One region of the Tatumella citrea genome, then DNA from elsewhere that is predicted to be linked to it. Evidence: predicted binding sites of a transcription regulator. Region 1 holds the regulator's gene; each other region holds the start of a gene.

Evidence for each region. The regulator PurR, encoded in region 1, represses purine synthesis genes. The targets are predictions, from matches to a motif close to CANGCAAACGTTTGCNTG.
Region 2: the regulator PurR is predicted to act here: its motif matches at 5,602-5,619, upstream of purM (phosphoribosylformylglycinamidine cyclo-ligase).
Region 3: the regulator PurR is predicted to act here: its motif matches at 6,398-6,415, upstream of A7K98_RS12210 (NCS2 family permease).

The regions. Positions count from the first base shown of each region.
Region 1 is NZ_CP015579.1:1,830,798-1,841,789, forward strand. Features, by position in the region: gene treR (trehalose operon repressor TreR) at 1-242, opposite strand, end outside; tRNA gene A7K98_RS08730 (tRNA-Val) at 383-459, opposite strand; tRNA gene A7K98_RS08735 (tRNA-Val) at 469-545, opposite strand; tRNA gene A7K98_RS08740 (tRNA-Val) at 548-624, opposite strand; gene A7K98_RS08745 (MATE family efflux transporter) at 784-2,157, opposite strand; gene A7K98_RS08750 (riboflavin synthase subunit alpha) at 2,345-2,980, shown strand; gene cfa (cyclopropane fatty acyl phospholipid synthase) at 3,092-4,240, opposite strand; gene punC (purine nucleoside transporter PunC) at 4,546-5,715, opposite strand; gene punR (DNA-binding transcriptional activator PunR) at 5,820-6,722, shown strand; gene purR (HTH-type transcriptional repressor PurR) at 6,732-7,757, opposite strand; gene cydH (cytochrome bd-I oxidase subunit CydH) at 8,033-8,122, shown strand; gene A7K98_RS08775 (C40 family peptidase) at 8,398-9,198, opposite strand; gene A7K98_RS08780 (Grx4 family monothiol glutaredoxin) at 9,561-9,893, shown strand; gene rnt (ribonuclease T) at 9,943-10,626, opposite strand; gene gloA (lactoylglutathione lyase) at 10,744-10,992, opposite strand, start outside.
Region 2 is NZ_CP015579.1:3,065,947-3,076,938, forward strand. Features, by position in the region: gene bcp (thioredoxin-dependent thiol peroxidase) at 1-449, shown strand, start outside; gene bepA (beta-barrel assembly-enhancing protease) at 660-2,138, shown strand; gene arsC (arsenate reductase (glutaredoxin)) at 2,142-2,498, shown strand; gene hda (DnaA inactivator Hda) at 2,495-3,196, opposite strand; gene uraA (uracil permease) at 3,299-4,567, opposite strand; gene upp (uracil phosphoribosyltransferase) at 4,814-5,440, opposite strand; gene purM (phosphoribosylformylglycinamidine cyclo-ligase) at 5,682-6,722, shown strand; gene purN (phosphoribosylglycinamide formyltransferase) at 6,722-7,375, shown strand; gene ppk1 (polyphosphate kinase 1) at 7,535-9,595, shown strand; gene ppx (exopolyphosphatase) at 9,601-10,992, shown strand, end outside.
Region 3 is NZ_CP015579.1:2,560,854-2,570,613, reverse strand. Features, by position in the region: gene A7K98_RS12245 (LysR family transcriptional regulator) at 1-773, opposite strand, end outside; gene A7K98_RS12240 (substrate-binding periplasmic protein) at 869-1,654, shown strand; gene A7K98_RS12235 (amino acid ABC transporter ATP-binding protein) at 1,660-2,454, shown strand; gene A7K98_RS12230 (amino acid ABC transporter permease) at 2,454-3,131, shown strand; gene A7K98_RS12225 (MmgE/PrpD family protein) at 3,137-4,546, shown strand; gene A7K98_RS12220 (MerR family transcriptional regulator) at 4,715-5,083, shown strand; gene nac (nitrogen assimilation transcriptional regulator NAC) at 5,367-6,284, shown strand; gene A7K98_RS12210 (NCS2 family permease) at 6,627-7,922, shown strand; gene A7K98_RS12205 (AMP nucleosidase) at 8,038-9,486, opposite strand.

The DNA.
Region 1 (10,992 bases):
ACAGCCTGGTTCTCGGCAGCTGAATCCAGCCTGGCAAGGATAACTCCAATCACCCGGCTTTCGTTAACCCTCATGGAACGTGCCGAGCGTGACGGCACAAACTGATGCTCCTTGATCACAGCCTCAATCCGTTCACGGGTTTGCGGATGCACATCACCTTGCTGGTTAAGAACCCGCGAAACAGTAGATTTACCCGTACCGCTCAGGCGGGCAATATCTTTAATGGTCAGACGTTTCGGCATAGATGTTTTCCATAAGCTGTCCGGAGCAACCTTGCGGTGGCCTGAAACATAATGGCTTATAGTAACCGATATTGTGCTTAAAAGGGACTGTACATCAGCTTGTTAAGCGGGAAGGCATTGCAGAAGGAACTGAAACTGAATGGTGCGTTCTAGTGGACTCGAACCACCGACCCCCACCATGTCAAGGTGGTGCTCTAACCAACTGAGCTAAGAACGCATAACGAAATGGTGCGTCCGAGTGGACTCGAACCACCGACCCCCACCATGTCAAGGTGGTGCTCTAACCAACTGAGCTACGGACGCACTGGTGCGTTCTAGTGGACTCGAACCACCGACCCCCACCATGTCAAGGTGGTGCTCTAACCAACTGAGCTAAGAACGCTTTTGCTGTCAGTGAGTGCCTGACAGCGGGGACGAATATTAACGGCACAAACTGTTACTGGCAAGGAGAATAATTGTTTTTTATGACTAACTGAGCAGCAACTGCGCTAAGCGCGCTAATTTTAATCAGGGGAGGGGGTGAACCCCCCGCCATCAGCCCTTATCTGGCCGCCCGTTGTAAAATTACACCCTGCGGCATGCGCTGTACCCGAAGGATTCGCCAGCTCATCATTATTGCAGCAGCGCTGAGCCCCATAATAAAGCCACACCAGAACCCCGCCGGCCCCATAGCAGGGACCAGAATATTGGTCAGCGCCAGGGTATAGCCAAACGGTAATCCAAGTACCCAGTACGAGACCAGAGTGATAAAGAAGATAGCCCGGGTATCTTTATAGCCACGCAGGATGCCACTGCCAATAACCTGAACGCTGTCGGAAAACTGATAGATGGCAGCCAGTAGCATCAGATGAGCTGCCAGCATTACTACCTGCGGATCATCGTTGTATAACAGGGCGATTTTATGACGAAAAACCACGGTGCATAAAGCGGTTATACTGGCCAGCGATAACCCGACCCCCTGTGAGGTCCATGCCGCAACTTTAGCTGCATCAGCATCTCCCTGGCCTAAACGGTAGCCGACACGGATGGTGGCTGCCACGCCCATAGACATCGGCAGTACAAACATCATTGAACTGAAATTGAGCGCAATCTGATGACCGGCAACATCCACAATACCCAACGGTGATACCAGTAATGCGACAACAGCAAACAGCGTGACTTCAAAAAATAACGCCAGTGCAACCGGTAAACCAAGGCCCACCAGTCGTTTGAGTATCTGTAAATCAGGGGCAGAGCGGTGAGTAATGTGGTGAATATCTCTCATCACGGGCATCCGGTTCACCCAGAAACGCATAATCAGGAACATCACCCAGTACACTGTGGCGGTAGCCACACCACAGCCGACTCCGCCGAGCGCCGGCATGCCAAAATGGCCATAGATGAAAATATAATTAAGCGGGATGTTACATAACAACCCGATAAAACCCAGCACCATTCCTGGTTTGGTTTTCGATAACCCCTCACACTGGTTACGCAGGGTCTGGAACAGCAGATAGCCCGGGGCTCCCCACATTAATGCATGCAGATAGCGTTCTGCTTTATCTGCCAGTTCCGGATTAATGGCAGGCATATAGCGAATAAGTACCCCGGCATTCCATAACAGAATTATTGTAAATACCGATAAAAATACACCCAGCCACAATGCCTGGTGGACCTGGTAGATAATTTTATCCCGGCGGCCAGAGCCATTAAGCTGTGCGACCGTAGGAGTCAGTGCCAGTAATAATCCTTGTCCAAACAGGATCACGGGTAGCCAGATTGAGGTACCAATAGCTACAGCGGCCATATCAGTTGCACTGACAGAACCAGCCATAATGGTGTCAACAAATCCCATAGCAGTCTGAGCGACCTGAGCCAGAATAACCGGAATAGCAAGCCCGAGAAGCTGACGCGCCTCAGTAAAATACTTCTGCACAAATACACCTGTTTAAGAACGGGAAAGTGGGAGGAGATAAATCCTTATCTGCGCCTAGTGTAACGAGGTATAAAAAGTTAGCAACCCGGCAAAACAAACTATTTTTGCGATTATCAAGCCACATTAATCGATAAACAGCCGTCAGCGGTTGTGGTAATCTGCGGCTAAATGCTCAGGGAGTTTAATTATGTTTACAGGTATTGTGCAGGGGACGGCAGAAGTGGTTGCTGTTGAAGAAAAACCACTGTTTCGCACCCATACACTGAAGTTTCCTCCGCAGTGGCTCGAAGGTCTTGAGATTGGTGCATCTGTAGCTCATAACGGTTGTTGTCTGACAGTCACCGCAATCCGTGATGAGCTGGTCAGCTTTGATCTGATTAAAGAAACATTACGGGTTACCAATCTGAATGATATTACTCCGGGCAGTCGGGTCAATATTGAACGTGCAGCTAAATTTTCTGATGAAATTGGCGGGCATCTGATGTCAGGCCACATTATGACGACGGCGGAAATATCAAAGATAATTCAGTCAGAAAATAACCGCGAAGTCTGGTTTCGTTTGCAGGACAGTTCATTAATTAAATATATTTTGCATAAAGGCTTTGTCGGAATTGATGGTTGTAGCCTGACCGTCGGTGATGTCGTCGGAAGTAAGTTCTGTGTGCACCTGATTCCGGAAACCCTGCAACGGACATTACTTGGTGAGAAAAAAATTGGTGCCAGGGTGAATATCGAAATTGACCCTCAGACTCAGGCGGTAGTGGATACCGTTGAGCGGGTACTGGCTGCACGTGAAGTGGCGAAGGGGACAGAAGAGGCGTAAAACAGCATTGTGACTGCAGGCTGTTAATAACCCTTTTTCCAAAAACAAACCCGGAGTTTTGCAGGCAAAAGCTCCGGGTCAGATATGCAGTATTACACCATCCTGTTACGGTTAACGGGCGACCCGTAAACCGCCATCTACCCCACGGGTAAACACAACCTGCCATAGCTGAATGTCACGAGCGCGGAAAGCTCCGGCACACGCATTCAGATAATAGGTAAACATGCGTTTAAAGCGTTCATTATAATTATGTTCCAGCTGTGGCCAGCTGGCGAGGAAACGCTCATACCAGGCCATGAGTGTTCTGTCGTAATCAACACCAATATTATGCCAGTCTTCCATCACAAAATGAGGTTCGCTGGTTTGTGCAATATGGGTCACAGACGGCAGACAACCATTTGGGAAAATATATTTATCAATCCACGGATCGACATTTAAATCAGTATGATTTGAACCAATGGTATGCAGTAAAAATATACCGTCCGGTTTCAGATTACGGGCAACCACATCAAAATAGGTTGCGTAATTTTTTGGACCGACATGTTCAAACATTCCGACAGAAACAATCCGGTCAAAGCTCAGATTCAGGTCACGGTAATCCTGTAGCAGGATAGTGACATCCAGACCTTTACACCGTTCCTGGGCCATTTTCTGTTGTTCTGCAGAGATGGTAACTCCGTGAACACTGACACCATAACGACGGGCTGCAAACTCAGATAATCCACCCCAACCACAACCGATATCCAGCAGGGTCATGCCTGGCTCCAGTTGCAGCTTACGGCAGATCATATCCAGTTTTGCTTCCTGTGCAGCTTCCAGAGTGGTTGCGTCTTTCCAGTAACCACAGGAATACTGCATAAAAGGATCAAGCATCAGGCTGAACAGATCATTACCCAGATCGTAATGCTCTTTACCGACTATCCAGGCGCGTTTTTTAGATTGCAGATTTTTAAGGCGGGCAGTAGCAATACGAAGGGTATCTTTAAAATGATGCGGCAATTGTTTATCAAGTTTATTTTTCAGCACCCGATAAAAAAACTGGTCAAGCCGTTCACATTCCCACCAGCCATCCATATAACTCTCACCTAATCCCAGAGAGCCTTCCTGCAAAACCCGTTTAAAAAAATCAGGATTTTTAACCTGAATATCCCAAGGGCGATCACCATTGATAGCAATATCGGCCATCGACAGCATTTCATTGGCAATACGGTACCAATGATTTTCCTTAAGGCTAACTTCTGCTACACATGATGAACTCATACGCTTCTTATCACCTGTTCTATTTGAACCTGAAGAAAGAATAGACAACTTTCGTTGGTTCGTGAGTAAACTCACAAAAAACGTGCATTTATAAGTAAAGACAAAACAGAGGTGCTAGTAAATATCGAAAAATGCGGTTCTGCAGAGAAAGCACAAACCAAATTAGTCAGCATACGTGGTGACTTATAATAAAAAATTTGTCACCAGAGTGATTATATGCCTGACAATCTGAATGTTCAATGACTGATGGTTAGGTCGCTAATTGTGCAGATATAATTAACCCGCCGGTTTAACAGCGGGTGAAATTACTGACAGGAATGTTTGCGATGCTGGAGACAAAAACCGGCGAGAGCGAGCAGAACTGTTATTCCCATCGCGGTCGCAGTTGTCAGTAGTGGCTGGGACAGGTGATAAGACACCAGTAAGCTGAATACGAAGCATAACCCCAGCTGCAATGCATTCTGCAGAGCTGCGGCTTTGCCACTGGCAGCCGGAAACATCCGGAGCGCTGCAGAGACCACAATTGGATAAATAGCCCCGTTAGCCATCGCCATGCCACAGAAGGGCAGTAATAAACTAAATAATCCGGGCTGCCCCAGGAAACTCACCACAACAACGCCACCAATACTCAACGTATAAAGCACTAATAACCAGGGCAGCAGTTGACGACCACTAAATTTGTTCAGCAGAGCACGACAGCCAAAGCCGCCAGCAAGGAACGTCAAAGTTTGCGGAATATAGCTCAGTCCGATATCTCCGGCAGAAAGCCCCAGGCCGGAAAGAATAAAGGGAGAACCGGTCAGCCAGGCAAAGAAACTTGCGGAACAGGCAGAATAGATCAGTACATTACCGCTGTACTGGCGCTCAGACAGTAACTGCAAAAATCCCGGGGGAACGGTGCTCGCTGACAGGGGAACTTGTGGTGGTCTGGCCGGTAAACCCAGGGTAGCCACAATTAATCCGCAGGTGAGTGCAGCAAGTACCAAAAATATTGAATGCCAGTGGAAATGAGCCAGCAACCATGAACCCAGCAACGGAGCTAGCGCCGGAGACAGAGCAACCATTGGCATAATCGTGGCGAAAATCTTCTGGCTACGCGAAGCCGGATAGTAATCCAGCACCAGAGACTGCCAGCTGACTGCGGCGGCACAGACTCCGGCGGCCTGAATAAATCTCAGAGCCAGCAGTGCGTGTGGCGTGGTTACCCACAACATCGCCAGACAGCTGATGGCAAATATCGCCAGACCACTGACCAGCACTGGTTTTCTGCCAATCTTATCCGACAACGGTCCCCAGAACAGTTGTGCGCAGGCAAAGCCAGCCAGGAACAGGCTAAGACTGGCGCTGATGACTCCTGCGTCAGTATTCAGATCCTGTTTCATCGCTTCAAAAGCGGGCAGATACATGTCTGTAGCCAGGAATCCCAGCATACTCAGTAGTGACAGATAAACTAAAAAAATGACCGGATGACGCATTGCTCCTCCCTGTGAAAATGTGCGCAAAGAGTTTAAAAGGGTGCACCGGGAGTTGTGAACCGTTAATATTTGCAATCAACTGTGAAAAAAATTGAAAGGTCGCTATGTGGTCAGAATATGCACTGGAAGTCGTGGATGCAGTGGCAAGAAATGGCAGCTTTAGTGCAGCAGCCAGGGAGTTGCACCGGGTGCCATCTGCGATCAGTTATACCGTCCGACAACAGGAGGAGTGGCTGGCAGTTGAGTTATTCGAACGACAACACCGCGATGTGATACTGACGGCCGCAGGTGAACATTTTGTTCGTGAAGGTCGGGGGATTATCAAAAAAATGCAGGAAACCCGACGTCAGTGCCAACAACTGGCAAATGGCTGGCGCGGTGAACTGAGTATTGCGGTGGACTGTATTGTAAAACGTTCCAGGATGCAGCAACTGACCATCGATTTTTATCGCCACTTTCCCGATGTAGAGCTGCATATTCGCGAAGAGGTGTTTAACGGTGTCTGGGACGCACTGGCCGCAGGACGCGTTGATATGGCGATTGGTGCGACCCAGGCAATCCCGGTCGCCGGACGTTTCGCTTTCCAGGATATGGGGCGTCTGAACTGGCGGTGTATTGTCAGTGCTGATCATCCACTGGCAGCTGAAACCCATCCGGGAGAGGAGCAGCTTCGGGCATGGCCATCACTGGTGCTGGAAGATACCTCCAGGGAACTGCCACGAAGGATGACCTGGACACTGGATAATCAACGGCGAATGACTGTGCCGGACTGGCAAACCGGTCTGGATTGCGTTCGGGCAGGATTATGCGTGGCAATGGTGCCAGGGCATCTGGCACGGCCGTTACTAGAGAGCGAAAAAGTAAAAGAACTAAAACTGCCGGCGCCGTTTCCGGAAAGTCCCTGCTGTGTAAGCTGGGCAGAACAGCGTATTTCTCCGGCATTGCGATGGTTACTTGATTACCTGGGGGACACTGCCACCCTGAACCATGAATGGCTCAGGGAGTGAACCGGGGACTTACCGGCGATAGTCACGGAACGGACCGTCGCCGACCGAACGACGTTCAATCAGGGTCGGATGGATTTCAAGGGTTTGCGGATCTTCACGTTTATTCACTATACGATCCAGTAACATCTCCAGCGCTTTTTCGCCTAACTCACTCTTTGGCTGGTGAACTGTAGTCAGTGCCGGGGTGAAATAACGCGAGTTGCGCACGTTATCATAACCAATAATAGAAATATCCTGGGGAACGCGCAGTCCCTGTTCATCGGCGGCGCAAATGGCTCCCATGGCCATAATATCCCCGCCACAAAAAACGGCTGTCGGGAGTTGCGGTTGCGCAAGTATTTTCTGCATCGCCTGATAACCGGACTCTGGTTCGAAATTCCCCTGAACAGTCCACTCCTCACGATGTGAGATTCCAGCCTCTTCCAGAGCTTTCAGAAAGCCTGCCAACCGGCCACCACCGGTGTTTCTTTCCATTTGTCCCGGAATACAACCAATATCACGATGACCGCGCTCAATCAGGTAGCGACCGGCCATATATCCACCATGAAAAGCGTTATCCAGCACGGTGTCGGTAAAGTCACCCTGTGAAACTCCCCAGTCCAGCACGACCATCGGGATATTGCGGTTTTCTTCCAGCATATCCAGCAACTCCTGCGGATATTCGGCACACATCACCAGTAATCCATCAACACGTTTGCGCGCCATCATGGCTAAATATGCGCGTTGCTTTTGCAAATCGTTATGAGCATTACCCAGAATCAGTGTGTAGCCATGGTCAAAACATTTTTTTTCGATAGCTTCAATGATTTCAGCAAAGTAAGGCGCTTCGAGTGTTGTCGAGAGTAAGCCCAGCGTCTTGGTGTTATTGACCTTAAGGCTTCTGGCGACTGCACTGGGGGAGTAGTGCAACTCGTTTATTGCTTCCCAGACCGCTTTCCGTGTGTTTTCCGCAACAAAACGGGTCTGATTAATGACATGGGACACGGTGGTGGTTGAAACACCGGCGCGTTTTGCCACGTCTTTAATAGTTGCCATTCAGTGAGTACTCCTGGTTTAAAAAAATAAGATATTGATTTTTTATAGGTTAATCGTTTGCGTCAGCTCAGCGTTTCACTGTCTCGTCATTAAAATGAACCCGAAGGCCAGAGGAGAGTCCTGCGAAGAAAGCCGGATATAAAACCAGCAGCTGAGGAGGTTGCGCAACAAAGACCGGCAATTCTAACAAGGCTGCTGCAATAAAACGAGATTTTTGCGCAGCAGTATGGGAATATAACTATTACCCCACAATTAGTGTGCCTAAAGGAGTTCTGATGGATACCGATCTTAAGCTTGCACTGACCACTACAGTTGTAGCGTTGCTGATGATTATGGCCTTCAGTTTTACCGCCATCCTGCATTAATGTTAGCCTGCTGGCCCGACTGACCGCGCCCGGTCAGCCATATGCTGTTATCAAAACCGGTACCGGATACTTCCCGCGCCGGTTTTTGCTTTTAAGCTACAAAAAATGCAATTAACGGATACGTGTGAGGACCAGGAGAGATTTACGATTTTTTGGGTAAGCCAGCAGAATAAGGGCAGTGGCATGACAGATATCTGTCAGCATAAAAAAACTGCACCTTAGTTCGCAGGATAACCAGCGTTTGGGGTGCAGTCTGTACCGAGCAGGATGACTAATTAACGGACGGTACTCGGGGTTACCATGCGGCGCGCGCCAATGTAGTGACGTTGCCAGTATTCATTGCTCAGAGCCGTAATCTGGATGTCTTTACCGGTACGTGGTGACTGAATAAATTTGCCATCACCCAGATAAACGCCTACATGGTCTGCAGCGCCATGGCGGTGGATACGGAAGAATACCAGATCACCTTTTTCCAGCTCATCACGTTTTACCGGTGCAGCATCACGCAGATGGTACATTTCGTTGGCGGTACGGGGTATTTTGAAATTTACCAGGTCTTTGTAGGCATAATAAACCAGACCACTGCAGTCAAATCCGGATTTTGGAGAAGTTCCTCCCCACTGATAAGGCTTCCCTAACTGATCCATCAGTTTCACCATCGCTGTTGCACGCGCTTTCTGATAACGCAGACGGTGCTGTTTGCTCATCCGGATAGCGGCCAGTGTGGCAGAAGGGTGGCGTGTCGTCTTTTTAGCTGCGGGGCGATGACGACCATATTTTTTAGTTTCCGGCGTGTGATTCTTTGCCAGATGACGGGATTCTTTAGCCGTACGACTGTTTTTAACTTTACGCTGACTGGTGAAGTGTTTAACCCGGTGAATCAGGGGCTGGCGGGCTTTATGTCGGGTACTGGTCGTCTTAATAGGCCTTCGTTTACGGCGGGCATCTTCTTCAGTCACTGCTTTACGGGTGGTTTTATGAAAAGTGGCATTAACCGCAGTTCGAGGCGAAGCCTCTGCGACATTGAAAAAAAGCTGTGCTAAAGCCAAAATAAAAAGCGTGATCAGTAGACGCATAGTTGTCAGGTTACAGGTTAAATGTCCTGAAAAAATACGGACAAAATAAAAAAATAACATCTGACCTTTCAGTCAGCCCCAAAATCATTCTAATCCAGAAATTTATGAAATGTTAAGGTCTTTTTTCCGGAATCTGTTACGAGAAGTTTTTTGACGTAAAATTGAGCGTAAACAGTTAATTAAGTCACATTTTACTGATGAAGTTTCAGGCGACTGTTTTTTTCATCCCGCAGTTGTTACTGGTTTAACGCTAAATGCCATATAACTGAACTTTTATGTAGCAGATGAAAAATGTCGTTTTCACTGGCGGGTTGATATCGCTACAATAACAAAACATGTCGTTTTGTCCCGAAGGAAGTACTATGAGCACTCTCGAAAAAATTCAGACTCAGATTTCTGAAAACCCTATTCTGCTGTACATGAAAGGTTCTCCTAAATTACCAAGCTGTGGTTTCTCAGCTCAGGCAGTTCAGGCGCTTTCTGCCTGCGGGCAACGTTTTGCCTATGTGGATATTCTGCAGAATCCGGACATTCGTGCCGAATTACCAAAATATGCAAACTGGCCAACCTTCCCACAACTTTGGGTTGACGGGGAGCTGGTAGGTGGTTGCGATATCATTATTGAAATGTATCAGCGCGGCGAATTGCAGCAGCTGATTAAAGAAACTGCAGAGAAATTCCCTGCGGCAGAATAACTGTCACGGATGGTGATTCTGATGCCCGCGTAATTACGCGGGCATTTTTTTATGCGTGTTCCTCAGAACCGGCAGATTCCCCGGCTTCGTCATCTGCGCCGACAGGCAGCGGCCAGCCTCCCAGTCTTTTCCAGCGGTTAACCAGCTCACAGAACAGGGTTGCCGTCTGTTGGGTATCATACAGTGCGGAATGGGCCTGGTGGCTATCGAAGGTCATGCCTGCCGCTTTACAGGCTTTCGCAAGCACCGTCTGACCCAAAACCAGCCCGCTGAGCGCGGCGGTATCGAAAGTCGCAAACGGATGGAAAGGGTTGCGTTTCAGGAGGCTGCGCTGAGCTGCTGCCATGACAAAACTTTGGTCAAAATGGGCATTGTGCGCCACGATAACCGCTCTGGCACAGTCACTGCCTTTCATGCCTTTGCGTACCATCTTGAAAATAGCGTGCAGAGCATCGTGTTCACTGACCGCATTCCGCTCAGGATCATTGGGATCGATACCGGTAAAAGCCAGTGCTTCCGGGTGCAACAGGGCTCCTTCAAACGGCGTAACATTGAAATGCAGGGTCTGGTCAGGCTGCAGCCAGCCATCCTCATCCATTTTCAGGGTTATTGCAGCAATTTCCAGTAACGCATCAGTGCCGGCATTAAAACCTGCGGTTTCGACATCAATCACGACAGGGTAAAAGCCCCGGAAACGTTGATTCAGTGCATTGAGCGAAGAAGTTTCGGACATCAGTATCTCATTGGACAAAAAGAGCAGTCGGTAGTGTGACTAAAACTACCGTGAAACAATAGCGGAAAATATCACTCCCGCAGGAAAAGTCTGCCTGTTGCAGGCAGACATCGCCTGTCAGTTACCGAGTCCCTGACCTGCATGTTTTTTTTCGATTAATTCAATTTTATAGCCATCCGGGTCTTCAACAAAGGCAATCACTGTGGTGCCGCCTTTAACCGGACCGGCTTCACGGGATACCTTACCACCGTCCTGGCGAATACGTTCACAGGCTTCCGCTGCATTATCCACTTCAATGGCGATATGCCCGTAAGCATTTCCCAGGTCATAGCTATCGACGCCCCAGTTATAGGTCAGTTCAAGCAC
Region 2 (10,992 bases), 1.2 Mb from region 1:
CCGGCGATAGTGCCCCATTGTTTAGCTTGCCAGATCAGGATGGAGAGCAAGTGAACCTGAGCGACTTCCAGGGAGAACGGGTACTCATTTATTTTTATCCTAAAGCGATGACCCCGGGATGTACTGTGCAAGCCTGTGGCTTACGGGACAACATGGCAGCACTGAACAATGCCGGAGTACAGGTACTGGGCATCAGCACTGATAAACCCGAGAAACTTTCCCGTTTTGCCGAGAAAGAGCTGCTGAACTTTACGCTGTTATCTGATGAAGATCATCAGGTCTGCGAACAGTTTGGTATCTGGGGAGAAAAGAACTTCATGGGCAAGACCTATGACGGGATCCATCGTACAACTTTCCTGGTTGGAACTGACGGAAAAATCGAAAAAGTGTTTGATGATTTTAAAACCTCAAACCATCACGATGTTGTCCTTAGTTACCTGCAAGCCTGATTTTTCGCTATTCTCTGCCGTCGGAGACGGTTCCGGCGGCGTCTTCCTTTCTCTTCACGCCAGAAACACTCTGCTATACTGCATGGCGAGTCGCTGTCAGACACATCAAAGGATCTGCCGGATGACGACGACACGCAGCAGGTCACTTTCCGTGAACCTCCGGCCAGTATCAGAGTCAAAAATTTCGTGGCCGACGAACAGGGAGAAGTGATGAGATACTCATTCAACAAAACGCTGGCAGCTTTGATGTTAGTAACCTCAGTATCCGGGGCAATACCGGCATCTTTAGCCGATGTGACGGATACACTGCCGGATATTGGAACCACGGCCGGGGCGACGCTGTCAATCAATCAGGAATTGCAGATTGGGGATTTTTACGTCCGCGAACTGCGTGGAAGCTCGCCACTGATTAACGATCCATTGCTGACCGGATATATCAATAGTATTGGTCAGAGGCTGGTTGCTCATGCCTGGTCAGTCAAAACACCCTTTCATTTTTATCTGATTCAAAATGATGAACTGAATGCTTTCGCTTTTTTTGGCGGAAATGTCGTGCTGCATTCAGCGATATTTCGCTATACCGATAATGAAAGTCAGCTTGCTTCAGTGATGGCCCACGAAATTTCGCACGTTACCCAACGGCATTTAGCCAGAGCAATGGAAGCGCAAAAACGCAGTGCTCCGCTTACCTGGGTAGGTGCTTTAGGTTCAATATTACTGGCCATTGCCAATCCTGAAGCCGGAATGGCGGCATTAACCGGCACTCTGGCCGGGACGCAGCAGGGAATGATCAGTTTTACTCAGGAAAATGAGAAGGAAGCGGACCGCATAGGAATACAGGTACTGCAACGTTCAGGTTTTGACCCGCAAGCCATGCCGGCTTTCTTACAGAAACTTGCCGACCAGACCCGCTATGCTTCGAAACCTCCGGAAATTCTGCTAACTCACCCACTTCCTGACAGCCGTCTGGCTGATGCCCGCGACAGGGCTAACCAGATGCCACGGGTAGTTGCTCACTCTTCACAGGATTTCTTTTTTGCCAAAGTTCGTATCATGGGAATGTACGGAACTTCTCAGCTCCCGGACAGCAGCGGCCTGCTGGATGACGTACTGGCACAATATGCCAGGGGTAATGTCCGTCAGCAACTGGCGGCAAAATACGGTAAAGCGGTACAGTTCCTTGAGGCAAAGAAATTCCAGGATGCGAAAAATATCATCCAGCCACTGCTACAAAGTCAGCCGTCTAATCCGTGGTTTCTGGATATCATGACCGATATTGATATTGGACTGAAACAACCAGCCGCCGCCGTCAGTATGTTGACTTCAGCCAGCAGTCCGCAGAAGAACCCGGTGATTCAGTTAAACCTGGCCAATGCTTATTTGCAGGCCGGACAGCCAGCTAATGCCAGTAAACTACTAAACCGCTATACCTGGTCTTACCCGGATGATCCTAACGGCTGGGATTTACTGGGGCAGGCCAATGCCGCCCAGGGACTCAGTGATGAAGTGCTGTTTGACCAGGCACAGGGGCTGGCACTTAATGGTCAGCTTGATCAGGCGATAAGAGCACTGAGCAGCGCCAGCGCACAGTCGCCGGTTGGCAGCCTGAAACAGGCACGTTATGATGCCCGGATCGACCAGCTCCGCCAGCTGCAACAACGCTTCCGACAGTATCAGAAAGGATCGTAAATAATGACGATACAAATTTATCATAATCCCCGTTGTTCAAAGAGCCGCGAAACACTGCAACTGTTGCAACAACAAGGTATTACCCCGGAAGTTATCCTTTATCTGGATAACCCGCCAGAGGTTGCTACGCTGAAAAACCTGCTAAAAAAACTAGGATTCTCTGAACCGCGTCAGTTAATGCGCAAAGGGGAAGAGGTATATAAACAGCTCGGACTGGCTTCACCCACATTAAGTGATGAAGCCCTGCTGACTGCGATGGCAGAACATCCCAAACTGATTGAGCGCCCCATTGTCGTGAATGGCGATCAGGCCAGACTTGGCAGGCCACCGGAGAATGTTCTGACTATCCTGCAGGACTAAAGTCCGAGGGTCTCTTTTACAAACGGAATGGTTAGTTTGCGCTGGGCAGTGATCGAAGCATGATCCAGTCTGTCCAGCGTTTCAAACAAAGTACGCATTTCTCTGTCGAGTCGTTTTAACAGAAACCGCCCGACATCTTCCGGTAATTCAAACCCCCGCAATCCTGAACGAAGTTGCAGTGCCTGTAATTTTTCTTCATCGGATAATGGCTGCAGACGGTAGATTTGCCCCCAGTCCAGCCGTGAGGCGAGATCAGCCAGTTTAAGACTCAGCTGCCGTGGAGGTCGATCGCCGGTAATCAGCAACCGGGTTTTTCCGGTTTCCAGTATCCGGTTATACAGGTCAAATATGGCCATCTCCCAGGCTTCATCACCGGCAATACACTCAATATTATCAATGCATACCAGTGCCAGATGTTCCATTCCTTCCAGCACTTCCGGTACAAACCAGGTTCGTTTATCCAGAGGCACATATCCTACCGCTTCGTCACGGGATGAGATTTCCGTACACGCAGCATGCAGCAAATGGCTTCTGCCCCCACCTTCGCGGGACCAAAAATAGATATAACCACCATGCTGCTGATCGAGCGCTCCTTTGAGCGCAGCCAGTAAAGACGAATTTGAACCCGGCCAGAAGCTGGCGAAGGTTTCGTCGTCTGGCAAATAAAGTGGCAATGACAATTGCGCCGGCGTGTTCAGGTATACCTCAGCATAACTCGCAAGAAACTATTCGAGTTTATCACAACTTCCCTGTCGATATGAATCAGGCAACTCAGGGTTGCCTGCTTTAACACTCAGACGCTACACCGCGGCGTCATCTTCCTCGTCAGGGCGAACCAGACTTATTACATGGAAGATCACACTCAGTACCACACCGACCACAGTTGCCAGCGCCATACCTTTAAGTTCCACGGCTCCAATCTGAATTTTCGCCCCACTCACTCCGATAATTAAAATAATCGCAGTCAGCATCAGGTTTTTCGCCTTGCTGTAATCCACTTTAGAGTCAATCAGCACACGAATCCCGGAAGCGCCAATCACTCCGTACAACAGCAGGGAGACACCGCCCATCACGGGAACCGGAATCGCCTGAATAATTGCCGCCAGTTTTCCGATGCATGACAGGCAGATAGCAATGACAGCGGCACCGCCAATAACCCAGGTACTGTAGACACGGGTAATGGCCATTACACCGATGTTTTCACCATAAGTGGTATTTGGAGTGGAACCGAAAAATCCGGAAATCACCGTAGACAGGCCGTTAGCAAACATTGAACGATGCAGACCAGGATCTTTAATCAAATCACGCTTAACGATGTTTGCGGTGACCACCAGATGTCCGACATGCTCAGCAATAACGACTAATGCGGCAGGAAGTACTGTCAGCATTGCCGCCCATTCAAAACGGGGTTTATAAAAGGTAGGTAAGGCAAACCAGTGTGCCTGCTCAACGCCGGTCCAGTTCACCATTCCCATAAAGGAGGCAACAACGTAACCCACTACGACACCAATCAGAATGGGAATAATCGCCAGAAAACCACGGAACAGTACTGAACCAAAAACCGTTACAGCTAAGGTTACCAGTGAAACAATCACCGTTTTGCTGTCTACAGCAACACCGTTAGCTGGCAGTAAGCCAGCCATACCTGCCGCTACGCTGGCCAGTTCCAGACCAATAATAGCAACGATGGCCCCCATTGCCGCCGGAGGGAACATCACATTCAGCCAGCCGGTACCTGCTTTTTTAACAATCAGTCCGACCAGGCAAAACAAGACTCCACACAATATAAAGCCACCTAAAGCAACCTCATATCCCTGAGGCAACAGCAGCAATACCGGAGAAATAAACGCAAAACTGGATCCCAGATAGGCGGGTATCTTTCCTTTACAGATAAACAGATACAGCAAAGTGCCAATTCCGTTAAACAGCAGAATTGTCGCCGGATTTACATGAAATAAAATAGGCACCAACACCGTTGCACCAAACATTGCGAACAGGTGCTGCAGGCTGAGCGGTATGGTCTGAAGTAACGGAGGTCTTTCATCCACTGCAATAGTACGCCGGGTCATGCTGTATATCCCCTTAAAATGATACGGACATAAAAAAACCGACAAAATGTCGGTCCTGAAATACACACTGCTGCTGGTATCTTCCGGCGAAAAAAAACGGTGACATCACCGTTATTTTAAATGCAGTGTTGCTATCAGCGGGCAATGGCAGAAAAGACAGTAACCACGAGTCACCGTTACAGCGGAGTAAACTGCTGTTCAAACGCCGGGTATGCATCTCTGTATTGCCCCACACAGATTTATTGATTATTTAGTACCAAAGATTTTATCACCGGCATCACCCAGTCCCGGGATAATATAGCCATGCTCATTTAATCCCTGGTCAATAGAGGCCGTATACAACTCGACATCCGGATGTGCTTTTTCCAACGCAGCAATACCTTCCGGAGCCGCCACCAGTACCAGCACTTTGATAGCAAAACAGCCAGATTTCTTAAGCAGATCAATAGTGGCAATCATTGATCCCCCGGTCGCCAGCATCGGGTCCACCACCAGCGCCATACGCTCATCCATATTGGAGGCCAGTTTCTGAAAATACGGTACCGGCTCAAGAGTTTTCTCATCGCGGTACACGCCGACTACGCTGATTCTTGCGCTTGGAACATGTTCCAGAACCCCGTTCATCATCCCAAGCCCGGCACGTAAAATCGGAACTACAGTGATTTTCTTGCCTTTAATTTGATCAATTTCGACAGGACCGTTCCATCCTTCGATTGTCACGGTTTCTGTTTCCAGATCAGCAGTCGCTTCATAGGTCAGCAAACTGCCAACTTCAGATGCGAGTTCGCGAAAACGTTTGGTGCTGACATCATGCTCACGCATCAGGCCCAGTTTATGTCTGACCAGCGGGTGTCTGACTTCCACGATCTTCATTATTCTTCTCCCGGAATGTGTTGAGCTAAAAAAAATCGCCGGATTATAGCGCTTTTTTACCAGTGCTAATACTGCTATACATCAAACAGCTACAATTTTTTATTGCTGTTACGGGGAATGGACTCAAACCTGCAGACAGATAATTTCCGCTGCACATCAGACTCGCAAACGTTTGCCTGCACTGATAGAATAGCCCCGCTCTATTTAAACCACCAACCGCAATTCGCGTGGGGATTCTGCAGTGACCGACAAAACCACTCTCAGTTATAAAGATGCCGGTGTTGATATTGATGCCGGGAATGATCTGGTTGATCGCATTAAAGGCGTAGTTAAAAAAACCCGCCGTCCGGAAGTGATGGGCGGACTCGGTGGTTTTGGTGCACTGTGCGCCTTACCACAAAAATACCGTGAACCGATTCTGGTTTCAGGCACAGATGGCGTAGGCACTAAACTGCGTTTAGCCATGGATCTGAAACGTCATGACCATATCGGTATTGATCTGGTGGCAATGTGTGTCAATGACCTGGTTGTACAGGGTGCTGAACCACTGTTTTTCCTGGATTATTACGCTACCGGCAAACTGGATGTTGACACCGCTGCTGCAGTTATCAGCGGAATTGCCGAAGGCTGTTCACAGTCTGGTTGTGCTCTGGTCGGTGGCGAGACCGCTGAAATGCCAGGTATGTATCACGGTGAAGATTACGATGTTGCTGGTTTCTGTGTCGGAGTGGTTGAGAAATCAGAAATTATTGATGGCAGCAAAGTCAGTGACGGTGATGTTCTTCTGGCTCTGGGCTCAAGTGGGCCTCATTCCAACGGATACTCACTGGTTCGCAAAATCCTTGAAGTCAGTCAGACCGATCCGGAAGTAAAACAGCTGGAAGGCAAATCATTAGCCGACCACCTGCTGACCCCAACCCGTATCTACGTCAAAAATATCCTGAGTCTGATTGAGCAGGTTGACGTTCATGCGATTGCGCATCTGACCGGTGGTGGTTTCTGGGAAAATATCCCACGTGTGTTACCAGAAAATACCCGTGCAGTCATTGACGAATCCAGCTGGCAGTGGCCGGCAGTATTCAGTTGGCTGCAACAGGCAGGTAATGTCAGCCGTCATGAAATGTACCGTACCTTTAACTGTGGTGTGGGTATGGTCATCGCACTGAGCCCGGACAACGCCGATAAAGCACTGCAACTGCTGCAGGATGCGGGTGAAAAAGCCTGGAAAATTGGTGTGATTGAATCCGCTCCGGCTGATGGTGAGCAGGTAATTATTAAGTGATGAAAAAGCTGGTGATCCTGATTTCCGGCACCGGCACCAACCTGCAGGCAATCATTGATGCCTGCAGGTCTGGCCAGCTGAACGGCAGCGCGGAAATTGTTGCGGTAATCAGTAATAAAGCAAGCGCCGGTGGCCTCGAACTTGCCAGACAGGCCGGTATCCCTGCCCGTTCACTGGCACAGTCAGACTTTGCAGATCGTCAGCAATTCGATCAGCAACTGATGAGCATCGCTGATGAGTATTCTCCGGATTTGATTGTCCTCGCAGGTTATATGCGCATTCTCAGTGAAGGATTTGTTCGCCACTATAGTGGACGGATGATCAATATCCACCCTTCCCTGTTACCCGCCTACCCGGGTCTCAATACTCATCGTCAGGTTTTAGAAAATGGTGATGCCGAACATGGCCCTTCAGTTCATTTCGTGACCGAACAGCTGGATGGTGGCCCTGTTATTCTGCAATCCCGCATCGCGGTGCTGCCGGAAGAAACTGAATCTCAGTTACAGGAACGGGTACGCCAGCAGGAACACATTATTTATCCGCAGGTCATCCACTGGTTTGCACAAAATCGTCTCGAACTGAAGAATCACCAGGCATGGCTGGATGGCGCACTGCTTCCTGTCGGGGGATTTCAGCCCGGGACTATCGGTTAATCTACAGACGCTGTAGAAGAACAGCGTCTGCCTTGTCATTGTTTCCTGTTAAATACCTCTTTTTATTGCCCGTCCGGCAATGGACATTTCTGCCATATTCTCGCCATAATGATATGAGAGACTGAAGCTTTAGTTCTGTCACAGCGAAATGGAGTCAGGATGGGTCAGGAAAAACTATATATAGAAAAAGAATTAAGCTGGTTATCATTTAATGAACGGGTACTGCAGGAAGCTGCTGACAAACTCAACCCGTTGATCGAAAGAATGCGTTTCCTTGGTATTTACTCCAGTAACCTCGACGAATTTTATAAAGTCCGCTTTGCTGAACTGAAACGTCGTATCCTGATTGGTGAAGAGCAAGGCTCCGTAACCGTCCCCCGCCATCTACTAAAAAAAATTCAACAGCGGGTAATGCGGGCCGACCAGGAATTTGATCTTCTCTACAATGAACTGCTACTGGAGATGGCCCGTAATCAGATTTTCCTGATTAATGAACGCCAGCTTTCGGTCAATCAGCAAATCTGGCTGCGTGACTATTTTCGCCAGCATCTGCGCCCGCATGTGACGCCAATCCTGATTAACAGTGATACTGACCTGGCTCAGTTCCTTAAGGACGATTACACCTATCTGGCCGTTGAAGTCATCCGTGGTGAAGACACCCACTATGCACTGCTGGAAATTCCGTCAGATAAAGTTCCGCGTTTTATTAATCTGCCTGCTGAGCCGCCACGCAGAAAGAAACCAATGATATTGCTGGATAACATCCTCAGATATTGTCTGGACGATATCTTCAAAGGTTTTTTTGATTATGATGAGCTGAATGCTTATTCGATGAAGATGACCCGTGATGCCGAGTATGACCTGGTCACGGAAATGGAATCGAGTTTGCTGGAACTGATGTCTTCCAGCCTGAAACAGCGACTGACCGCTGAACCGGTACGTTTTGTATACCAGCGGGATATGCCCACCGCTATGGTCGAAATGTTATGTGAAAAGCTGTCGGTTTCAAACTACGACTCCATCCTGGCAGGCGGTCGTTATCACAATTTTAAAGACTTTATTCAGTTCCCGAATGTCGGCCAGCGGAACCTGGAAAATAAACCACTGCCGCAAATTCGTCACCTCGGATTTGACGCTTACCGTAACGGATTTGATGCCGTACGGGCCAGGGATATCCTGCTTTATTACCCTTACCACACCTTTGAACATGTGCTCGAATTTTTGCGTCAGGCCTCCTTTGACCCGGCGGTTTTATCAATCAAAATCAATATTTATCGGGTAGCCAAAAACTCCCGCATCATGGATGCCATGATCCACGCAGCCCATAATGGTAAAAAAGTCACGGTGGTTGTGGAATTACAGGCAAGATTCGATGAAGCCGCGAATATTCACTGGGCCAAACAGCTGACGGAAGCCGGAGTACATGTCATATTTTCAGCACCGGGCCTGAAAATCCACGCTAAACTATTTTTAATCTCCCGGAGAGAAGGTGAAGAAGTTGTCCGTTATGCGCATATCGGTACCGGTAATTTCAATGAGAAAACCGCCCGTCTGTATACCGACTACTCTCTGCTGACATCCGATGCCCGGATTACTAATGAAGTTCGCCGGGTATTCAGCTTTATTGAAAACCCTTACCGCCCGGTGTCGTTTGACTATCTGATGGTCTCTCCGCAAAATTCGCGGCGCATGCTTTACCAGTTAGTGGACCAGGAAATTTCCAATGCACAGCAAGGTCTTCCGGCCGGCATTACATTGAAAATTAATAACCTGGTTGATAAGGGACTGATTGATCGCCTGTACGCCGCTTCCAGCGCAGGGGTGAAAGTTAATCTGCTGGTCAGAGGAATGTGTTCGCTGATTCCTGATTTACCCGGCATCAGCACCAATATCCGGGTGATCAGTATTCTGGATCGTTATCTGGAACATGACAGAGTCTATATTTTCGAAAATAATGGTGACAAGAAAGTTTACCTGTCGTCAGCAGACTGGATGACCAGAAATATCGATTATCGTATTGAAGTCGCGGTGATCATTCTCGACCCACAGATAAAGCAACGTATTCTTGAGATGATTGGTATTTTGTTCAGCGATACCGTTAAAGCAAGAATCATTGATAAAGAGCTGAGTAATCGTTATGTGCCAAGGGGTAACCGCCGCAAAGTTCGCGGACAACTGGCCATCTATGACTACATCAAAAACCTGGAACAACCTGAATAATGCCTATGACAACTACAGCCAGTAAAGCAGATAAACCTCAGGAATTCGCGGCGATAGACCTCGGTTCTAACAGTTTTCATATGGTGATTGCCCGCGTAGTGGACGGGGCATTACAGGTTCTCAGCCGGTTAAAACAACGGGTTCATCTGGCTGATGCCATCGATCCGAAAAATCAGCTGACAGAAGAAGGTATCCAGCGGGGCCTGGCCTGCCTGGCATTATTTGCCGAGCGCCTTCAAGGCTTTAATCCTGAGAATGTTTCTATCGTGGGTACCCACACTCTCAGAGTCGTGGATAACGCCGAAGAGTTTTTGCAGCGCGCTGCAGAAATCATTCCTTACCCGATAGAGATCATTCCGGGTAATGAAGAAGCCCGCCTGATTTTTATGGGGGTTGAACATACTCAGCCTGAAAAAGGCCGCAAACTGGTAATTGATATCGGTGGCGGTTCCACAGAACTGGTCATCGGTGAAGACTTTGAACCGCAGTTAGTAGAAAGTCGTCGCATGGGTTGCGTCAGTTTTTCCAATATCTACTTCCCTGGCGGTGTCATTTCTCCGGAGAATTTTCGCCGTGCACGGCTGGCTTCAGTCCAGAAGCTGGAAACTCTGGCCTGGCAGTTTCGTTTACAGGGCTGGAAATATGCTCTGGGTGCTTCCGGAACGATTAAAGCCGCCTGCGAGGTTCTGGAAGCCTTAGGTGAAAAAGAAAAAACTATTACACCGGAAGGCCTGGACCGTTTGTATGACGAAGTGATTAAGTTTAAATCCTTTGATGAATTGAGCTTGCCCGGATTGGCCGACGATCGTAAAACCGTGTTTATTCCGGGGCTAGCCATTTTACGTGGTGTATTTGATTCTCTGGGGATCCGCGAGTTGTTGTATTCAGATGGTGCCCTACGCGAAGGGGTTCTGTATGAAATGGAAGGTCGTTTCCGCCATCAGGATATCCGTACCCGTACAGCACAAAGCCTGGCAAACCATTATGCAATTGACAGCGAACAGGCCAACCGTGTTCTGAAAACAACACAGCATTTGCACAGCCAGTGGCAGGAACAAAACCAGAAACTGGCTGACCCTCAGTTAACAGCAGTGCTGCAATGGGCGGCAATGTTGCATGAGGTCGGGCTGTCGATAAATCACAGCGGCATGCAGCGCCACTCCGCATATATACTGCAAAACTCCAATATGCCTGGCTTTAGTCAGGCACAACAACTGTTGCTGTCCACCATGGTCCGCTATCATCGTAAAGGTATAAAAGCCGAGGAATTTCCGCGGTTTATGTCTTTTAAAAAGAAACAGTTTCTGCCGTTGATCTTTATTTTGCGGCTGGCTGCGTTACTCAGTAACCAGCGCCAGGCGACGACACATCCTGAATCTTTGATACTGGATACAGAT
Region 3 (9,760 bases), 730 kb from region 1:
GAACGAACTGCCAGCCCGTTAAGGTCAATACCCTTTAACGAAAAATTGTCAACCAGCGTGATATTGTTTTCTCCGGATCTGACCATATTCACCGCCATGCTGTAGCGATTAGTTTCAGTGACGGCTACCTGACGTTGGCTGAATTCCGGTATGTTGGTACTTATCATCGCGACCAACCGCGCATCGGTGGTAATAAAAATCAGGTCCCGGGTATCGATATCCTGCCAGTAAAGATGCTGTTTTTTTGCCAGTGGATGTTTTTCCTGCATCACACAGACCATTTCCCCCTGGCAGGTCACCGGGTAGCGGGATGGGGTGCCGTTATCAGGAATCACCATAAACCCTAAATCGTAACGTCCTTCCTGGACGGCAGATTCAATATCACTGTTAAGACACATATCCGCGACGATGCCATAATCCGGATATGCTTCTCTGAAACGGGCAACAGCTTGCGGTAATACATTTAATGCCAGTGCCGGGGTCGCTGCCACCCTCAATTGCCCGACACGGTAATGACGGATATGTTCTGCCAGCCGGGTGAAACGTTGCTGTTCATGCACGATGCGTAATGCTTCTTTATACAATTCTCTCGCTTCAGGAGTGGGCAACATTTTGCCTTGTTGCCGGCGAAACAAACTGAACCCCAGTTGCTGCTCGGTCAGCGCAAGACTTTTACTGACAGAGGGCTGAGACATGGCCAGTTGGCTGGCCGCCCCGGTGACTGATCCTGTTTTTACAACACAGATGAAAACTTCGAGTTGTCTTGGGGTCATAGCTAATTTCCTGATAACGATAGAAGATTAAGGCATTTTGTTTGCATGCCCTGATGGCTATAAAGTACATGATTATATTCATCTGAGGGTATTAAATGAAAATTTTCCGTTCAGCCAGGTTGTTACTGTCCATTCTTCCCGCATTGTTGTTCGGCTCAGCGGTGGCCAGTGCCGCTGACAGTATCGATACGATTCTGCCGGATCATATTATTCGGGTGGGTGCGGTTAACGCACCTCCATGGTATCAGAAGGACCTGATCACCAACCAATGGAAAGGCCTGGTCCCCGATATTGTTAACGCCATTTTTAAAAATACCGATATCAAAGTGGAATACGTTGATACTCAGTGGGGAACGGCTGTCGCCGGTCTTCAGTCCGGGCGCTTCGATATTCTGGGTGGCTTTAATGCTACTCCGGAACGTGAGAAGGCGGCTGACTTTACCCGCCCAATGGGTTCTCATCAGATGGGGATCCTGACGCTTGATAAAAATACCGAACAGTTCCGGCACTGGTCGACGATTGATTCCTCACACGCCAGACTCGCCGCGATCGATGGTTCTGCTGCTGTGACTTTACTTCAGCCAGAACTTCCCCATGCACAATGGGTGATTGTGCCTGACAGCGACAATATGCAACTTCAGATTGAAAGTGGTCGTGCAGACGCTATGGTGACCAATGATATCCAGATGGCCAGTTATATTCATCAGCGGCATCAGGGAACGATGATTATTCCGTTGCCGGTAAAAGAACAGCCAACCAATATCGGGCTGGCAAAAAATCGCCTGCAGCTCAAAGCCTGGCTGGATCAGCGACTGGCAGTACTGGATAACAGTGGTGCGCTAAAAGCAATTTGGTATCCTTACACTCACCCTGAAAAATAAAATGTATGAAACAGCAGACGGACACTCAACCTTTACTCCGAATTGAACATCTCAGTAAATCCTATTCCGGTCACCGGATTCTGGATGATGTTTCACTGTCGGTTTCTCGCTGTGAAGTGACGGGTATTATTGGGCGCAGCGGGGCAGGGAAGTCAACGTTATTACGTTGCATAAATATGCTGGAAAAGCCGGATGGAGGACATATCTGGCTAAAGGAGGAAGAAATTGGTTTTCACGGCAATCAGCGTAAGCCGGTGTCTGCCAAAACGCTTGCCCGTCAGCGACGATCGGTAGGAATGGTCTTCCAGCATTTTAATCTGTGGCCACATCGTACTGTTTTGCAAAATATCACTGAGGGGCCGGTCCAGGTGGCAGGGCAATCATCTGAAGATGCCACCCGTACAGCACTGGCTCTGCTGGATCAGATGGGATTGTCAGATAAAGCCAATGAATATCCGGTGAAGCTTTCCGGTGGACAACAGCAGCGGGTATCGATAGCGCGGGCACTGGCGATGGCACCGGAAGTGATTTTATTTGATGAACCCACTTCAGCCCTCGACCCTCAGTCAGTAAGTGAAGTCCTGAACGTGATGTCCCGGCTGGCAGAGAACGGAACCACGATGGTGCTGGTGACTCACGAAATGCGTTTCGCATTGCAAGTCTGCGACCGTTTAATTCTGATGGAACAGGGAAAAATTGTCAGCCAGGTCAGACCGGTCGAATTACGAGCTGACCCTGATTCTGCTGCGGCACGTCAGTTTATGGCTTTGTCGGGAATCAATGAAGGAGACCTGTTGTAATGCCCGTCTATCACTGGGACTTTACTGTCCTTTGGCAATATCGTGGAGTGCTGATTTCCGGCATGCTGATGACCGGCGAAATTGTCGCCGCGTCAATTGTTCTCAGCATTGCCGGGGGGCTTCTGCTGGCACCATTGCGCGGCGCCAGCCGGGTGTGGGTACGCTTGCCGGTTCAGACGATTATCGAGGTGGTTCGATCCATTCCTCCGCTGGTACTCATTGTCTGGGCTTACTACTGTCTGCCGATCCTGTTTGGTATCACCCTGTCGTCTTACCTGACCTGTGTTCTTGCAATCTCACTGTATGGCAGTGTTTTTTTTGCTGAAATATTTCGTTCCGGTTTACAGTCTGTCGACCCGGGTCTGGCAGAAGCAGGTTTATCCGTAGGAATGACGCCTTTAAAAGTGTTGATGAGGGTGACCGGGCCCATCGCATTTTTACGTATCCTGCCGGCATTTATTGGCCAGTGTGTTATGTCGATTAAAAACTCAGTGTTGGCCAGTACCATAGCTACCGGAGAAATTCTCTATCAGGGGCAACGGCTCAGTACCGCAACATTTCGTCCTCTGGAGACACTGACCTTCGTTGCCATCTTCTTTGTGGTGATTATTTTACCGTTATCTTTGCTTGCCGGGTATGCCGGTCGCAAGGTGCATACGCGATATTTTACCCGGTGACTTCGATGACAACCCCCATGACCCGGCAACTGATTGACTTCGCCAGCCGGCTTACCGAAGACGATATTCCAGAGGCTGTACGTCATAAGATAAGGCTGCATTTGCTGGATACTCTTGGCTGTGGCTGGGCCAGTAGCCAGCATTCTGTCAGTGCTCCGTTTTTACAGGCTGCCAGAATTTCTGGTGGAGAAGGTCGCTGCAGCGTATTTGGTCATCACGGATTCAGCCCGTTATCGGCAGTATTCGCCAATGCATCAGTCATTAATGCGCTCGATCATGATGATGGTGCTGAAATTCAGGGCAAAGGGTTGGGACACCCGGGGGCCAGCCTGATTGCCTGTGCATTAACCGCACTCGATCTTTGCGATAAACCAGTCAGTACAGGGCGGTTAATTACAGTACTGGCCGCCGGTTACGAACTGAACAACCGGCTAATCTATGCCATTCAGCCCACTGCTGACAGATTTCATCAGGTCTATGGTGTTGCACAACACCAGTCCATTGGTTCCGCCTTAGTGGCAGGGCTGTTGCTGGATTTTAATCAGCAACAGCTGAACGATGCGATAGGTCTTGCCGCCGTGCTCACACCGTTACCTTCTATGCATCAGTATAACTGGCAACAGCGGCCATTAATGTCTCTCAAAGATGCCGTTGCACCGGCAGCACAGGCGGCATTACAGGCTGTGTTGCTGGTGCAGCAAGGCATTCGTGGCAGCCAGGACGTACTGGACGGTCATCAGGGCTTCTGGAGAATGATAGGTTCAGATCAGATAGAGCAATCGGTGATGACAGAGGGTTTAGGGAGCCACTGGTACGCGGCTTACGGCAGTTTCAAGATCTTTCCGGCCTGTCGATGGCTGGCCTGTGCACTGGAGTGCATGCAGCATATTCGCCGGGCAACCGGCTGGAATCCTGATGATATTGCAGCTGTCAGGATTTATTCATTCCCGCGACTGGTTAATGACCTGATGGACAGCCAGCCGCAAACCATTACTGATGCGCAGTTTAGTTTACCCTGGACTCTGGCAATGGTGGCGGCCGGGATCCCCGCAGGGGCTGACTGGTATTCGGAGCCAACATTGCAGAACCGTGGTTATCAGGCGTTGGCTGCTAAAATTACCGCCAGCGTGGATAAGGAGCTCACGGCAAGGATGGATGGCGCGGCCAGACAACCTGGTGCGCGGGTAGAGGTGATTCATCACAACGGACAAACCTACAGTCATCAGCAATTGATCCCATCAGGAAGCGCAGGGCGACCGTTACCTGAATCACAAATAGTGGCCAAAGCCAGACATAATCTGCATGCTGCACCGGGTGCCGGTGAGGAGATTATCCGGCGTATAATGCAGGGTAACTCACAGATTAGTTACAGTTCGGCTGCCGGGCTGAACGGTTCAGACTGCAGTCTGTTTTGATTCAGGCTGTTAACTCAGCAAATTAAAACTCTTACCCGGTATAATAGACTATCGGCGGCTGTGGGCTGGGCTAGTTATCATATTATTACCGGCCCGCCAGTGGCGGCTGCGTTTGCCATGAATCTGACGATGACAGAGTCAGTGATTTCATTCCAACAAGGAGCGGTTATGCTCATCGGAGAACTGGCGGCGAAATCCGGGGTATCAAGAGATACCATTCGCTATTATCAGCGTATCGGGCTGATTGGTCCTGCGCCGTCAAACGGCGGTACCAATAACTATCGTTGTTATACCGCCAGAGATTTAACCCGCCTCGGGATGATCAGACATGCCAGGGCGCTCGGGTTTTCTTCTGGTGAGATTACTGAAGTGATTGTGGCCCGGGGTGATGAGCAGCTGAGTGTCGATGAAAAACGCGCCCGTCTGCAGGCTAAACTGGAGCAGGTTGAGGCAAAAGCTATTGCGTTAGCCGCGCTGGAGAGCGGGTTGCGTGCCACGCTGGAGAAAGTCGGGCAACCCTGCGAAGACGACTTTTAAGCCTGTTATGTAAGCCTGATTGATGAGTTATCTGAAAATCAATCTGCACTAATGGCTGACATTTTGCACTGGCCTGGTGCGTTTTTTTAAACTCTTTGTCATCGAACTGAAATATCTCCATGCTCAAAAAAACAACAGAACAGCCTCTTTTCATAGTGTTTTTGTTATGACCTGTCGTCCCGGACAGGCTTTATTCATTTCTGGCCTGGTTATTGCAACTATCGGAATATCCATCCAAAGGCATAGCCTGTTTTGAGTTTCCGGATTTCGTGACGGGGGAAAAATGAATCTAAGACGTCTGAAATACTTTGTGAAAATTGTCGATATCGGCAGTCTTACCCAGGCCGCAGAAGTTCTGCATATTGCGCAACCAGCACTGAGCCAACAGGTTGCTACGCTCGAAGGCGAGATGGACCAGCAATTGCTGATCCGTACCAAGCGTGGAGTGACTCCGACGGATGCTGGTAAAGTCCTTTATACCCATGCCCGCAATATTTTGCGGCAGTGCGAACAGGCGCAACTGGCGGTGAACAATGCCGGGCATACGTTAAGTGGCCAGGTTTCCATTGGGCTGGCTCCCGGTACTGCAGCATCTTCCCTGGTGATGCCATTACTGCAAAAGCTGCGCGAAACCTATCCGGAAATTTTAGTCTACCTGCACGAGAACAGCGGCCATGCGCTGAACGATAAAGTGCTTAATGGTCAGCTGGATATGGCATTGCTTTATGACCGGACCCCGGTGGCCGGACTGAACTGTCAGCCATTAATGAAAGAAGAGCTGTATCTGGTAGGCACCGGAACTTCACCAGGACAAACGGTTGATTTGAGCGAAGTTGCCGGCATGAATCTTTACCTGCCACGCGACTACAGTGCGGTTCGGCAGCGGGTTGATGAAGCATTTTCGCTGCGTCGGTTAAGTGCACATATCATTGGTGAAATTGAATCTCTGTCAACTTTGTCAGCGGCAATTTCCAGTGGCATGGGTGTTTCGGTGCTGCCTGAATCTGCGGCCAAATCTCTGACAGCGCCAATCAATGGCTGGATGGCAAAAATTACTGCACCTTCCTTACACCTGCCTTTATCGCTGAATATCTCCTCGGCTTTACCACTGTCTGGTTCGGCTCAGGCGGTTAAAAATTGCCTGTTATCTCTGACCCAACAAACTGCAGTGGATGAACATGAACTGATGCTGGTCAGTTAGCCAGCAGTTTTCTGGTCAGATGCCGGTAATCCGGCATCGCTATGACTTTTCCTGCCGGTAATCAGAAAAACTTATTGCTCCCGGTGCCGCCGATGATTAGGATCGGCAGCCGGAAGGAAAACGTTTGCGCCTTCATGGTGCAGTGAACGGTCGTTTTTCTGTCCAGCTATTCTCCAGGAATCCTGACCTGTGCTATGCCATGGCACGGGTTTTGCTTGTGTAATTCTGTTTGGGGTGATGTGAAACAGCCCTCTGTCGGACACGGATCCGCAGAGGGCTGTTTCAGAAATGCCGTAATAAAAATGAAAATCGTGGTAAGCGATATCAAAAAGGGATCGACTCATGCTTGAAAAACTCTTTAAGTTGAAAGCAAATAAAACCAGCGTTCGTACTGAAGTGATTGCCGGATGTACGACCTTCCTGGCAATGGCCTATATCCTGTTTGTTAACCCTAGCATCCTTGGTGCCACCGGGATGGATAAAGGTGCCGTATTCGTAGCCACCTGTCTTGCTGCAGCTATCGGTTCTGTATTGATGGGCATGATTGCCAATCTGCCGATTGCTCTGGCTCCGGGCATGGGCCTGAATGCCTTTTTCACCTATACCGTTGTTCTGCACATGGGTTACCACTGGCAGGTTGCTCTGGGGGCGGTATTTATTTCGGCACTGATCTTCTTTGCACTCTCGCTGTTTAAGATCCGTGAATGGATTATTAAAAGCATTCCGCTGGCGCTGCGCTCTGCGATTGTTGCGGGTATTGGTCTGTTCCTTGCGCTGATAGCTCTTGAAGGTGCCGGTATCGTGGTGGGCAACCCTGCGACCCTGGTGGGTATCGGTGATATCACCAAACCCGGTGCATTGTTGGCACTGTTTGGTTTCTTCCTGATAGTGATTCTGGAAGCACGTAAGGTCACCGGTTCAGTGCTGATTGGTATCCTGGTCGTTACTGCTATCTCAATGTTGACGGGGCTGACACCGTTTGCAGGCATTTTCTCTGCACCGCCATCGCTGGCGCCAACTTTCCTGAAGCTGGATATTGCCGGGGCGTTTAATATCGGTCTGGTCAGTGTTATTTTTGCTTTCCTGTTTGTCGATGTGTTTGATAACTCTGGTACCCTGATTGGCGTCACCCGTCGTGCCGGCTTAACTGACGAGCAGGGGAATGTGCCATCCATGGGACGAGCGCTGGTAGCAGACAGTGCAGCAGCCTTGTTTGGTTCTTTGCTTGGCACTTCAACCACCACCAGTTTTGTCGAATCAGCCGCCGGAGTCAGTGCCGGAGGTCGTACCGGTCTGACATCGGTGGTGGTGGCTATTCTGTTCCTGCTATCACTGTTTTTCTCGCCACTGGCGGGCAGTGTTCCTGTTTACGCAACAGCACCAGCGCTGTTATTTGTTGCCGTACTGATGACCTCCGGGCTGGCAGAAATTGACTGGAAGGACATTACCACCGCCGCACCGGTAACCATCACCGCCCTGGCCATGCCATTTACCTATTCCATTGCCAACGGGATTGCTTTCGGGTTTATTACCTGGACTGTAGTGAAGTTGCTGAGCGGCCGGGTACGTGAAGTCAATCCGGCATTGATCATTTTATCAATTCTGTTTGTGATTAAACTTGGCTGGTTAAGTGCCTGAGTTATGAACGATACAAGCCAGGGAGACGGGGAAAGGCCGGTCTGTCGTGGCTGATATAGCAGGGGGCGGATTTTCCGCCCCCTGTTTTTTTATGGCTTGCTGACGATTTATCCTGTCAGCGGAACGGCGGCTCATCGAAAGTACGAAGCTTACGCGAGTGCAGGCGGTCGGCCTCAGCCTGCAACAAAGATACGGCACAAATTCCAATGTGCAGATGTTCTGAAATCGCACCTTCGTAAAACCGGTTAGCCTGACCAGGCAGCTTTATTTCACCATGCAGGGGTTTATCAGAAACGCAGAGCAAGGTTCCATAGGGCACACGAAAACGATAACCCTGAGCAGCAATAGTGGCACTTTCCATATCTACTGCAATGGCTCTGCTTTGATTAAAGCGTAAGGCAGAAGCGGCATAACGTAATTCCCAGTTGCGGTCATCGGTAGTGACCACCGTGCCGGTCCTCAACCGTAGTTTTATATCTTCCCCGTGAATCCCGCTGACCTGCCGTGTCGCATCATATAATGCCCGCTGTACCTCGGCGATACTGGGCACCGGAATATCGGGTGGTAGTACGGAGTCCAGTACATGATCATCCCGTAAATAGGCATGTGCCAGCACATAATCGCCAATTCTCTGGCTTTCACGTAAACCTCCACAATGGCCAATCATCAGCCAGGCATGTGGGCGCAGTACTGCCAGATGGTCACATATGGTTTTGGCATTTGACGGACCCACACCAATATTGATCAAAGTGATTCCGCGCTTATTAGCAGCTATCAGGTGCCATGCCGGCATCTGATGCTTTTTCCAGGCAAGATCGGTGACAATATCTTCCGGTTGCTGACTTTCAGCGGTTATTTCTATCCCTCCGGCACAGACCAGTCGGGTATAAGGTGTCGCCGGGTCCCGCACCTGGGCTACCGCCCAACTGACGAACTCATCGACATAGCGGTTATAGTTGGTAAACAGGACAAAAGGCTGAAAATCAGCGGTGGAAGTTCCTGTGTAATGGCGCAGTCGGGCGAGAGAAAAATCGGTCCGCAAAGCGTCAAATTGTCCCAGCGGAAAATCACCTTCCTGATTCAGCAACCCGTCAGAAATCTCATTACCGATATGCGACAGGTCGGTCACGGGAAAATAGCGGGCAATACTGGCCATTATCTCTCTGTCGGCGGGCAGTTCGGTCCCTTCAATTACATAAGGATAAGGGATTTCTGTCCGGGAAGGGCGGACTTCCAGAGTAAAGTCATATTCACTCGCCAGCATAGTGAGCTGTTCATACAGATAATGCCGTAACAAGGCTGGCTGAGTGACCGTTGTGGCATAGCTGCCCTGACGGGTGAAACGTCCCCAGGCACGTATCCGGCTGGCAGGTGCAGTCTCTCCCTTCCAGACAAGATGTAACTCAGGATAGACGAACAGTCCCGCAGCACGGGCGACCGGGTCAGGTAATATTCCGTTGCGGGCGTAGTTTTGCAATGCATCACGCAGAGCAGTGACGGATTTCTGGTACCGGGACTCGAGATCATCCAGGGCGCGTTCTATATCTTCAGCAAGTACAGTCATTTTAGCTCCGGTCATCGAGGTTCTTGTGAGTCAGCTGGCAGTGACCAATTATTACCTGGTAAACCCGTCAGAGAAACTTAAGGTTTTTCTGAAAACCCTGATCATCAGTGACGGTGCTGTATAATTTATATTCACAGGTTCGGTATAAGTAACTAATGATTCTGCAAAGATAAAAATTATTTTTAATAAATAACAATGTATCAGATTTGTTAAGTAGTGTTTTTGGAATACGGGGTATAGAATTATTCTGCCAGAGCAGACCGCCTGACAGTAT